DNA from 2 places in the Actinomadura sp. SCN-SB genome. Region 1 is predicted to be linked to the other one. Evidence: predicted binding sites of a transcription regulator. Region 1 holds the regulator's gene; the other holds the start of a gene.
What was found. The regulator LexA, encoded in region 1, represses DNA repair genes until DNA is damaged. The targets are predictions, from matches to a motif close to TCGAACANNTGTTCGA.
Positions count from the first base shown of each region.

Region 1 (5,955 bases):
GTGGTCGTGCAGGGTGCTCATGTCCACGTGCCTCTGGTCACCGGGTGGGCGGTGAACGGGGGTGCCCGAACCGGGGGGGCGACCGGGTCGGCGCCATCCGGCACGGCTCGCACAGCCGGTGATGCGGCGTTTGATGCGGGCGGCTACAGCGGCCTGCCATCCCGGCGGGGCCGTGGTCACGGTAGCGGCGAGCCCAGCGGGCGGCGGTGGTGTGCGAGACCTGGAGCGGCGACACCAGCTCGATGACCCGAAATGAGAAGGGGCCTTATTGGCGCGGGGCGACCACACACCAACCTCACGTCAAAGGTGTCCTGTCGCCCCACCGCGACACCCCGCTGACCGAGCTGGGCCGACTTCGCCTGGCCCGGTGTCGTGAAGGAAGGGGGCCGGCCACTGCGACGGGCGGCCGAGCGGTTCCGGGTCCCGCCCATCACCGCCACCCGCTGCGCCAGCCCACAGTCCCGCCAGGATGGCAGGCCGATCCAGCCCCCCACCACAGCTCACGCCGCGGTCCTCAACGCACCAAACGCCGCATCATCGGCTGTGCGCGACGGGCCGGATGGCGCCGACCCGGTCGCCTCCCGGTTCGGGTTGCACCCGTCCACCGCGTCCTGCAACGGCACGGATGCTCGCCCCAGCACTTGGGTCCGACCACCGGCCGGTCCGTCGCACCATCGGCCGCTATGAACACCCAGCGCCCGGTGACCAGGTGAGCGTGGGCACCAACACACTGACGACCACGCCACCGGACGACGCGACATCCGACGCACCGATACCGGCGCGCCGCTCAGGCGGCGAACCCTCCTGGGCTGTGGCTACCTGCACACCGCCCTCGACGACCATGCCTCCGCCGCCTCCAGCCCCCGAACGGGATCAGGGGGCAAGAGACTGGGCTGAACGACACTCATAAGGTGGCCGACGTGAGTGACGACGCGGCAGGTCGACAGGATCTCGGCCGAGCCGAAGGGGAATCGGCCAAGGTCCTCTACTACATCGTTTGCGGTGCACCGGCGGCGTTTGATGCTGAGTCCTTTGTCCGGTTGGCGCAAAGAGCGGGCTGGCGCGTCTTCGTGATCGCCTCTCCCATGGGGACGCGGTTCATCGACGCTGAACGGCTGGCCATGCTGACAGGTGCGCCTGTGCGAAGTGAGTTCCGGATGCCGGGCGAATCAAACGGTTTGCCTGCTGCTGATGCGGTCGTGGTTGCTCCGGCGACGCTCAACACGATCAACAAGTGGGCGATGGGGATCGGGGACACGTTCGCGGTGAGCCTGCTGTGTGAACTGATGGGCTTCGGCGTGCCTATCGTGGCGGTTCCGCTGCTCAAGGAGGCGTTGACGAGTCATCCGGCGTTCGCGGTGAATCTTGAGACGTTGCGACGTGCGGGGGTGCGGGTGCTTTTCGATCCGGCTGCGCCGCCGCTTGCGCGAATGCCAGGCTGGGAAGAGATCCTCACAGAGTTGAGCAGTATCGTCGACGGTTGACCTGGGCTGGGAAGGACACCCTGTGGGCGTTCGCGCGGAGATCGGCCAACGGATCGCTCGTCAGCGTCGGCGGCGTGGTCTTTCTCAGGTCGTTGTCGCGGGTCTGGTCGGCCGTTCGGAGAGCTGGCTGAGTCAGGTTGAACGCGGGCGGCGATCGATCGACAGTCACGCGGTCCTCGTGCGGCTGGCCGAAGTGCTCGATGTGGACATCAGCCAGCTCACTACCGAAGAGTCGGATGCGGAGATGGCGAAGTACGAGCGCACTGAGGCAATCCGGGCAGCCCTGCTCCGATACGACTCTCTTCCGGAGTTGATCGGCCCTGGCGGAGATCAAGCTCAGCGGCCTCGCCTGTCCTGGCTGAGTCAGGAACTCCGCCGAGTCAACCGTCTCTATCAGGCCACCCGCTATGAAGAGGCAGGGCGGCTTCTACCTGGCCTGATCATCGCGGCGGAACGGGCAGGGCAGACGAAGAACGGGGATGATCGGCGAGCGGCGCTGACCCTGTGCTCGCTGGTCTACCAATCCGTTGCGATGACGTTGAACCGAGTAGGTGAGGCTGACCTGGCGTTAATGGCGGCGGACCGGTCGCTGTCAGCGGCCCGGCTGGCCGAACGTTCGTTGTTGACGGCGGTCGGCGCCTATCGGCTCGGGTACGTACTAATCCGTCTGAAGCGGGCACGTGAGGCCGAGGATCTAGCGCTGCGGGCTCGTGATGCTCTGGTCGGCTCTCTACGGAGGCCGTATCCGCTGGTGCAGTCGATCCGGGGCGGACTTTGCTTGGTGGCAGCCACTGCGGCGGCCTCCCGTTTCGATCGGGCAGCGGTGGACAGCCATCTCAGATCGGCACGCGAGGTTGCTGATCTGATAGGTACCGATCGAAACGACTTCTGGTCGGCGTTCGGGCCCACGAACGTCGTCATTCATGAGGTGTCGGCGGCCGTCACATTCGGGGATGCCAAGCTTGCGGTCAGTCGAGGCGAATCCCTCGACCTAGATCACCTCGGTCCAGGGCTGCTGGGGAGACGCGCTCAGGTGTCCCTCGACCTGGCACGGGCGTACGCGCTCCAGCGTAAGGACGCTGCGGCGGTGAACACGTTGCTGCAAGCAGAACGGCTCTCGCCAGAGCTGATCAAATATGACGCGCGCACCAATGACCTGCTCACTGAGCTGGTTCGTCGTGAGCATCGAGCGAGCACTCCGGAACTCCGCGGGCTAGCTCACCGTGCTGGGGTCGTCTGACCCGCACAAGAGTGCGGGTTCTTTCCCTTCACGATGGTGCGGGTCGTCACTCGCGCCGGCTTCTAATGTCACCTCTCACACGCGGACGTATGCAGACCGTAATGGGGAGAGCGCATGACCGGCGACGCGGCAAGCGATGGCACACCGGCGGCGAATCCGGCGACGGCCAGGCTGAATGATGCGTTCGGTGCGCGGCGGTTGCATCTGGCGGCGTTGGATGCGGCTGTCGTGACCCATCCTCACCGGCTGGCCTGTGGGGTTGTGCGGCACGGCCAGCCACCTCCGGTCCCGCGTGTGGTCGAAATTGATCGTCCGGACCGTTCGGTAGCAGTGGGGACCCGCTGGATCGGCGGCCGGTTGTGGCTGGTGGTGGAGCCTGGCGGCGAAGGCGTGGCCCCGGTGGATGAGGTCGAGCGCGCCCCTGAGCTACTGGCGGCGATCCTGGTCGGGGAAGGTGACCGGTGTTCGACAACGCCTCAAGTTTGATCCTCACCGCCGACGTACCTGAGACCCCGACGCTGGTACTCACCCCTACTGATCGCGCTCCCGCTCTTGCCCGGAGCTTCCTCGCGGAGCGGTTCCGTGAGTGGGGGCATCAGGATGACTACGTCGGCCGTGTGGTGGTCACTGAGCTGGTGACCAATGCCTACCGGCATGGGGCGGGGTTCATCGTGGTGCGGGTGTTCCGGGACGAGCGCGATGGTCTGGCGGTGATCGAGGTCTGGGATCACGGGCCGGGACTGCCGGTCGTGGGGTCTGAAGATCATGACTCCACTTCGGGACGGGGGCTGTTGATGATGTCCCGGCTCGTTCACCAGTGGGGTACACGAGCGACGATGGAAGGCGGGAAGATCGTGTGGGCGAAGTGCGCTCTTTAGGCGGCTTGGTCGATCTTGGGGTGGTGTACCCGCTTGGGGCGCGCCACGGCAGTGCGGTACCTGGATCTGCTGGCCCTGGCGGTCGAGCGGCGGGGCTGGCGGTGTTTCAAGCTGCTGCGCGTCACTGACCAACATGCCGCGACCAGGGAAGCCACCTAACGCGGGCTTCAGCCCGCCTGCTCGACGGCCCGACAACCCCAGGTGTTGCGATCGCGACCGAAAGCGGATTCCAGCGAAGCAAGGATCTGATCGCGCAGCGAGCCACCGAGGCGCGTCATAGCGATGTAGCGATCACGCGCGGTACCGGAGAAGGAGGGCGCTGGCCGCCCGATCTCGTTGGCACTGCCAACCCTTGTAACTGCCTCAGCTCGTCGCCCCAGCCCCGGACGGTCGCTCAAGCGTTGCGATCGCGTCCGAAGGCAGGGGCGAGCGCTAGCGAGACCCTGATCGCGGAGCGAGCCCCTGGGCGAGTCGGAGCGATGCAGCGATCGCCGCAAGCACGACAAGCGACGAGCCGCCAGGCGAGGAGCGCAGCTCGTGCTTGCAATCAATACAGCGCAGCTTGCGCCTGCGATGCGAAGTTCGCTGGGTTACATCTTGCGGAGGACCGCTACCACGCGACCCAGGATCGACGCTTCGTCGCCGGGGATGGGTTCGTACGCGGGGTTCTGCGGCATCAGCCAGATGTGGCCGTCGCGGCGCTTGAAGGTCTTCACGGTCGCCTCGCCGTCGATCATGGCGGCGACGATGTCGCCCTGCTCGGCCACCGGCTGCTGGCGTACCACGACCCAGTCGCCGTCGGCGATCGCCGCGTCGATCATCGAGTCACCGGTGACCTTCAGCAGGAAGTGGGTGCCCTCTCCGACGAGCTGCTTGGGCAGGGTGAAGACGTCCTCGACGGCCTCCTCGGCCAGAATCGGGCCACCGGCGGCGATCCGCCCGACCAGCGGGACGTACGCGGGCGCGGGCCGGGACGAGGACTCGGATGTCGTCACGGACTCGTAAGCGTCGTCGTCGGTCCGGACCGGGGTGGTGCCCGGCACCCGTACCTCCACCGCCCGGGGCCGGTTGGGGTCGCGGCGCAGGAAGCCCTTGCGCTGTAGCGCGCGCAACTGGTGCGACACGCTGGAGGTGCTGGTCAGGCCCACCGCCTCGCCGATCTCTCGCATCGAGGGGGGATACCCGCGACGCTGCACGGAATCGCGGATCACCTCCAGCACCATGCGCTGCCGCTGGGTGAGGCCGCTCTCGTCCATCGGCCCGTCCGGCAGCTCCCGGACCTTGCTCATCGCTCGTCGCCTCCCCGGCGGTGGATCGGTCACTCCTGGTCATGAACGCTATCGCGTCCGGGCAGAATGATCAAACAATTGTTCGAAGAATGTCTCGCGTTCTGCCACACCCATGCGATAGAACATCGTACAGGCGTTCGATCGAAAGTGCATTCGACGATCGGAGATCACCGGCTGACCGCGGGGAGGGCCGAGATGACGGGAGCGCTTGATGGGCGGGGTGCTGGAACGCGCGCCCGTCCACGATCCACGTACGCGGCAAGGACGGTTTCGCGGGGTGCTGAGGAGCCGCCGCCGCTGCGGCTGACGCGGCGCGGACGCGCCGTGTTGATCACTTTTGCCGCCGGAACGCTGCTGGTGACGTTCTGGTTGACCGCGGGGCCCGGCGCGCGGGCCGGTGGCCAGGACGACACGTCGATCGGTGGCGCCGTTCCGACGGACGTGGTCGGTCCTGGCGAGACTCTCTGGGACGTCGCCGAGCGTAACGACCCCGACGGCGACCCTCGGGTCACCGTTCAACGCATAGCCGACCTGAACGGCCTTTCCGGCTCCATCGTCCACCCGGGTCAGCGGCTGCTCGTCCCGGCGCACTGACGCTGTCCGCTTGGGGGACGGGGTGTCTGTGGCGTTGGCTGCGATCTCCGGGTGAGGCTCGGCGCCATGCGGCTCGGGACGATCACGGTGCTTCTCACTAGGCGTCGGCTGCTCGTTCAGCCTGTCGCTGTTGGATGTCGTCCGTGCTCGTGGTCGAGCTGCTGACCCGGCGGGTGTGACCGGCTGTGCTCAGCGCGTGCGGGTCTGAGGCCCGCTCGGGATGGGCGCGTGGGTGCGACACGCCCAGAGGGGCGCGGGAGGCTGGTGTGACCAGGGTCTAACGGCGGGTCCCGCGATGCGGGTTGCGATGCGATCGGGATGCTCGTACGGTTGACCACAACATCTAGTAGTTACATGGATGTCATTAACCACAAGTTGTGTTCTTGTGGTCATTTGGTTTCCGAGTGCGACGGGGAAGGAGGGGGACGTGCACTGCCCGTTCTGCCGAAACCCCGACACCAAAGTGATCG
Region 1 covers NZ_JBIMPP010000051.1:18,992-24,946, reverse strand. Annotated here, with positions in the region: gene ACGWYJ_RS27545 (flavoprotein) at 921-1,484, shown strand; gene ACGWYJ_RS27540 (helix-turn-helix domain-containing protein) at 1,507-2,724, shown strand; gene ACGWYJ_RS27535 (hypothetical protein) at 2,839-3,210, shown strand; gene ACGWYJ_RS27530 (ATP-binding protein) at 3,186-3,602, shown strand; gene lexA (transcriptional repressor LexA) at 4,193-4,891, opposite strand; gene ACGWYJ_RS27520 (LysM peptidoglycan-binding domain-containing protein) at 5,216-5,485, shown strand; gene nrdR (transcriptional regulator NrdR) at 5,913-5,955, shown strand, end outside.

Region 2 (5,955 bases), on a different contig from region 1:
TCCCCATCCTCGGGCTGATCGTCCTGGCCATCGGCTCCTTCGTGATCGCCGAGGTGACGGTGCGCGACTTCGCGGTGGCCGTCCTGCTGCTCGGCTCCACCGCCCTGCTGGTCGGCTTCGGCGTCACCTACTTCGCCGCCCGCGCCATCGCCGACCCCGTCGAGTCGGTACGGCTCGGGCTGGCCAGGATCGAGCGCGGCGACCTGGACGCGCAGGTGCCCGTCTACGACGCCAGCGAGGTGGGGCTGCTCCAGGCCGGGTTCAACCACATGGCCGCCGGGCTGCGCGAGCACGCCCGCCTCCAGGACCTGTTCGGACGCCAGGTCGGCGAGGACGTGGCCAGGGTCGCCCTGGAACGCGGCATCGACCTGGGCGGCGAGCTGCGCGAGGTCTCGGTGCTGTTCGTCGACATCATCGCCTCCACCCGGCTCGCCTCCGACCGCCCGCCCACCGAGGTGGTCAGGCTGCTCAACGACTTCTTCGCCGTCGTGGTGGAGACCGTCGGCGAGCACGGCGGCTGGATCAACAAGTTCGAGGGCGACTCCGCCCTCGCGATCTTCGGCGCCCCGCTGGACCTGGACGGCTCCGCCGCGCGGGCCCTGGCCGCCGCCCGCGCCCTGGCCGAACGCCTGCCACGGGACGTCCCGTCCCTGCGCGCCGCGATCGGCGTGTCCGCAGGCGAGGCCGTCGCCGGGCACATCGGCGCCGAGGAACGCTTCGAGTACACCGTCATCGGCGACCCGGTGAACGAGGCCGCCCGCCTCACCGAGCTCGCCAAGGCCACCGAGGCGCGGGTGCTGGCCGCCGGGTCGCTGGTGGAACGGGCCGCCGGGGAAGGGGCGGAGGGCGCGGAGGAGGCCCGGCACTGGCGCCTGGACGGCGAGGTCACGGTCCGCGGCCGCACCGAGCCGACCCGGCTCGCCGTCCCCGCAGAACCCTGCGAGCCGTAGCGCGCGGTCAGCCCAGATGGATCGCGCGCAGGCCGTCGGCCCGCGCGCGGTCGAGGAGGGTGACCGTGGCGGCCGGCGGGACGGCGCCCGCGCGAGCGCGCCGCACCAGGGGCCCCCACCGGCGGACGTGCCGGGCGAACGTCACCGTGGTCACCACCCGGCCACGGGCGACCTGCCCCGCCAGGGCGGTGCCGGGATCCACGTCGATCAGGACGAGGTGCACCTGGGAGCCGTGCCTGCGCGCCATCCACGCGAACAGATGCAGGATGTGCGGCCAGGTGCCGCGGGTGTGGGCGACCACGCCGTCACCGCGCAGGACGGCGCGCGCGATCCAGCACACATGCGTCGCGTTCACCAGGGGCACCCGTGCGCGGGCCGGAACCGGCCGCAGCAGCCGCGCCCAGCGGTTACGGGCCTGCCGCGAGTCGATCACCCATCCGCCGTCGATGCGGACCGGCCCGCATTCGTCACCGCGCAGCCGGTAGAGCCGTTCCAGAAGCGTGCTCTTGCCCGCGCCGGGCAGCCCCGCCACCAGCACGAGGGACCCGGCCGGATAGCGCAGCTCGGCGCCCGTCGCACCCGCCCCCTGTTCGGACTCCGCCCTCTTGAGCTCGCGGATTATTCCTCTCCCGGTGTAGCGCCCCCGTGAACACTGCCGGTCGGAAGAACGAACACCCGCCGCCAGTGGTTCCTGGGGCGCTCACCAGCCGCGCGAGCGCCATTCCGGCAGCGAGGGGCGCTCGCGGCCGAGGGTGGAGTCCTTGCCGTGGCCGGGATAGAACCAGGTGGCGTCGGGAAGGCGGTCGAAGACCCGCTCCTCGACGTCCGACAGTAGCTGCTTGAACCGTACGGGATCGCCCCAGGTGTTGCCGACCCCGCCGGGGAAGAGGCTGTCCCCGGTGAACAGGTGCGGCCGCTCGGCCAGCTCGCCGCCGGCGTCGTACAGCAGGGCGATCGAGCCGGGCGTGTGGCCGCGCAGGTGGATCGCCTCCAGCGTCGCCTCGCCGACGCGGACCGTGCCGCCGTGCTCCACCGGCTCGGTCACCGGCTCCGGCAGCGCCTCCGCGTCGAACGGGTGCGCCACCACGGCGGCGCCGGTCGCCCGGACCACCTCGCTCAGCGCCTCCCAGTGGTCCTGATGCCGGTGGGTGGTGACCACACGGGCGAGCGGGCCGTCCCCGACCAGCTCCAGCAGCCGGGACGCCTCGTTGGCCGCGTCGATCAGCACCTGTTCCCCGGTGGCGGTGCAGCGCAGCAGGTAGGCGTTGTTGTCGTAGGGTCCCACCGCCAGCTTGGTGACGGTGAGCCCGGGCAGCTCCCGGCGGTCGGGAGCGCCTCCGACCTCGACGTTTCCCGTGTAGCCCATGTGCGCCTCCGCGGTAGCGGCAGTGATCTCAAGGGACCATCTTCCCCCATCGGCCCCACCCCATGAACGCGGGGCGCCCGGGAAAACCCCGACCGGGAATGCGTCAGCCGACTCATCTCAACCGTGTCGTGCGGGACGGAAGTTCCGGGCGTCCGGTCCCACCATCGAAGTGCGACGGCACGATCGAAGTGGAGGGCGCCTTGGTCACGACGTCACGTTCCGGTGCTCCGCGCCGCGGTCCCGACCGCGGGCCGGGCACCGGAGCACCCGAGGACCTGCTCGGGCACGCCTGCGCGCTGCTCCGGCTGTGCGGGCAGGACGCGGCGATCGCCGCGGTGCTGCTGTTCCTGGTGGCGATGGGGACGGTGACGCAGCTCGCCTACGCCGGCTGGCCGTCCCTGCTCGCCCAGCTTCCGCTGGTGGCGGTCACCGGCGCGTTCGCGACGTCGGCCTCGCTGGCGGTGCGGTCCCGGCGCACGCTGGTGTCGGCACTGGGCTCGGTACGGGCGGCTACGGGAGCGCCGCTCGACCCGTCGGTGCCGTGGACGCCGATCGGCCTGGCCGCGTCCCTGGACACGGGCCTGCGGGACGCCGAGCTGCGCAGGCTGCTGGGCGCCGCGCACCGCTGCGCCGACCTGGCCTGGCAGGCGGTCGTGTGGGGAGTGGTCACGGCCGTGCTGTTCGCGCTGTGGTCGCTGGTGATGGCGGCGGCCGGTCCGGGCGGGTGACCCGAGGGCGAACGGAAGGCGGGCGGGGGCAGAATGATCTCCATGAGTCACCCCATCTGCGTCACCTGTGGCGTCCAGTACGCCGAGGCCAGGCCCGACTGCCCCATCTGCGACGACGAGCGCCAGTACGTCGGCTGGGGCGGGCAGCGCTGGACCACGCTGGCCGACCTGCGCGCCGCCGGGCACCGCGGCCGGGTCGAGGAGGAGGGGCCGGGGATCGTCGGGATCGGCGCCGAGCCCAAGACCGCCATAGGCCAGCGGGCCCTGCTGGTGCGCACCCCCCAGGGCAACGTCCTCTGGGACATGATCACCCACCTCGACGACGACCTGGTGCGCCAGGTGCGCGACCTGGGCGGCGTCGCCTCGATCGCGATCAGCCACCCGCACTTCTACGGGACGATGATCGAATGGTCGCGGGCCTTCGACGCGCCGGTCTTCATCCACGAGGCCGACCGGCGGTGGGTCGCCCGTCCCGACGACGCGGTGACCTTCTGGACGGGCGACACCCTGGAGATCGCCGACGGGCTCACGCTCATCAACGCCGGCGTCCACTTCGCCGGCGGCCAGGTCCTGCACTGGCGGGACGGCGAGGACGGGCGGGGCGCGCTGCTGTCGGGCGACATCCTTCAGGTGGTCATGGACCGCGACTGGGTGAGCTTCATGTACAGCTACCCCAACCTCATCCCCGAGCGGCCCCGCGTCGTGCGCCGGGCGCTGCGCCTGCTGGAGCCGTACCCGTTCGCCCGCGTCTACGGGGCGTTCTGGGGACGGGTCGTCCAGGCCGACGGCAAGCAGGCCGTGCGCCGCTCCGCCGACCGCTACCTCGAACACGCCCTGGACGACGGGCCGGTCTGACGCTCCGGGTGGCGGTAGATCTTCGAACACGTGTACGGTTTCCGGTGCGCCCGTCACTCCGGGGAGGCGAGTGACACGTGATCACCTGGGAAATGCGGTGGCGGGCGCCGCTGTTACATCCACGTTGGAGATCCAGGGACACAGATCCAGGGACGCGGGAGCGGGGGCCGCGGGGACGACCGGAACCGTCCGACCTTCCGGCTAGCCTGTGACCGCGCCGGCATCATCGCCGCGCCCATGAAGAGGAACCGGAACGACGCCGTGCATGACCGACTCATCGTGCGTGGAGCACGCGAGCACAACCTGAAGGACGTCTCGCTCGACCTGCCGCGGGACTCCATGATCGTGTTCACCGGGCTGTCCGGTTCCGGCAAGTCCAGCCTGGCCTTCGACACGATCTTCGCCGAGGGCCAGCGCCGGTACGTGGAGTCGCTGTCGGCCTACGCCCGCCAGTTCCTGGGCCAGATGGACAAGCCCGACGTCGACTTCATCGAGGGCCTGTCCCCGGCGGTGTCCATCGACCAGAAGTCCACCAGCAAGAACCCCCGCTCGACGGTCGGCACCATCACCGAGGTCTACGACTACCTGCGGCTGCTGTACGCCAGGATCGGCCACCCGCACTGTCCCGAGTGCGGCCGCCCGATCAGCCGGCAGGCCCCGCAGCAGATCGTCGACCGGGTGCTGGAGCTGGAGGAGGGCACCAGGTTCCAGGTGCTGGCGCCGGTGATCCGCGGCCGCAAGGGCGAGTACCTGGAGCTGTTCCGGGAGCTCCAGTCCAAGGGCTACTCGCGGGCGCTGGTCGACGGCCAGATGATCAGGCTGGACGAGCCGCCCCGGCTGAAGAAGCAGGAGAAGCACGACATCTCCGTGGTGGTCGACCGGCTCGCGGTCAAGGAGTCGGCGCGGCAGCGGCTGGCCGACTCGGTGGAGACCGCGCTGGGCCTGTCCGGCGGCACCATCGTGCTCGACTTCGTGGACCTGCCCGAAGACGACGAGCACCGCACCCGCATGTTCTCCGAGCACCTCTACTGCCCCTACGACGACCTGTCGTTCGAGGAGCTGGAGCCCCGCTCGTTCTCGTTCAACTCGCCCTACGGCGCCTGCCCGGAGTGCACCGGCCTGGGCACCCGCATGGAGGTCGACCCCGAGCTGGTCGTCCCCGACCCGACCCTCACGCTGGGCGAGGGCGCGATCTCCCCGTGGTCCAACGGGCATGTGAGCGAGTACTTCCTGCGACTGCTGTCGGCGCTGGGCGACGCCATGGGCTTCGACCTCAACACCCCGTGGGAGAAGCTGCCCGCCAAGGCGCGCAAGGCGATCCTCAACGGCCACAGCACCCAGGTACACGTCCAGTACAAGAACCGGTACGGCCGCACCCGCTCCTACTACACCTCCTACGAGGGCGTGATCCCCTACATCCAGAGGCGGCACGCCGAGTCCGAGAGCGACTCCACCCGGGAGAAGTTCGAGGGCTACATGCGGGAGATCCCCTGCCCCGCCTGCGGCGGCGCGCGGCTCAAGCCGGTGATCCTGGCGGTCACCATGGGCGGCCGGTCCATCGCCGACGTGGCGGCCATGCCGATCGGCGAGTGCGCCAAGTTCCTGCTGTCCCTGGAGCTGAACGAGCGGGAGCGGCAGATCGCCGAGCGGGTGCTCAAGGAGATCAACGCGCGCCTCGGGTTCCTGCTGGACGTCGGCCTCGACTACCTGACCCTCGACCGCGCGTCCGCCACGCTGGCCGGCGGCGAGGCGCAGCGCATCCGGCTGGCCACCCAGATCGGCTCCGGCCTGGTCGGCGTCCTGTACGTGCTGGACGAGCCGTCCATCGGCCTGCACCAGCGCGACAACCACCGGCTGCTGGACACGCTGCTGCGGCTGCGCGACATGGGCAACACCCTCATCGTCGTCGAGCACGACGAGGACACCATCCGCGCCTCGGACTGGGTGGTCGACATCGGCCCGCGCGCGGGCGAGCACGGCGGCGAGATCGTGGTGTCGGGCACCGTCGACGACCTGGTCGCGTCGGAGCGGTCGCTGACCGGCGCGTACCTGTCGG
Region 2 covers NZ_JBIMPP010000017.1:95,356-101,310, reverse strand. Annotated here, with positions in the region: gene ACGWYJ_RS14155 (adenylate/guanylate cyclase domain-containing protein) at 1-950, shown strand, start outside; gene ACGWYJ_RS14150 (AAA family ATPase) at 958-1,482, opposite strand; gene ACGWYJ_RS14145 (MBL fold metallo-hydrolase) at 1,651-2,316, opposite strand; gene ACGWYJ_RS14140 (hypothetical protein) at 2,517-3,044, shown strand; gene ACGWYJ_RS14135 (MBL fold metallo-hydrolase) at 3,087-3,899, shown strand; gene uvrA (excinuclease ABC subunit UvrA) at 4,137-5,955, shown strand, end outside.
Region 2: uvrA (excinuclease ABC subunit UvrA) is a predicted target of LexA. The motif match lies at 3,922-3,937, and genes of this name have one in related genera.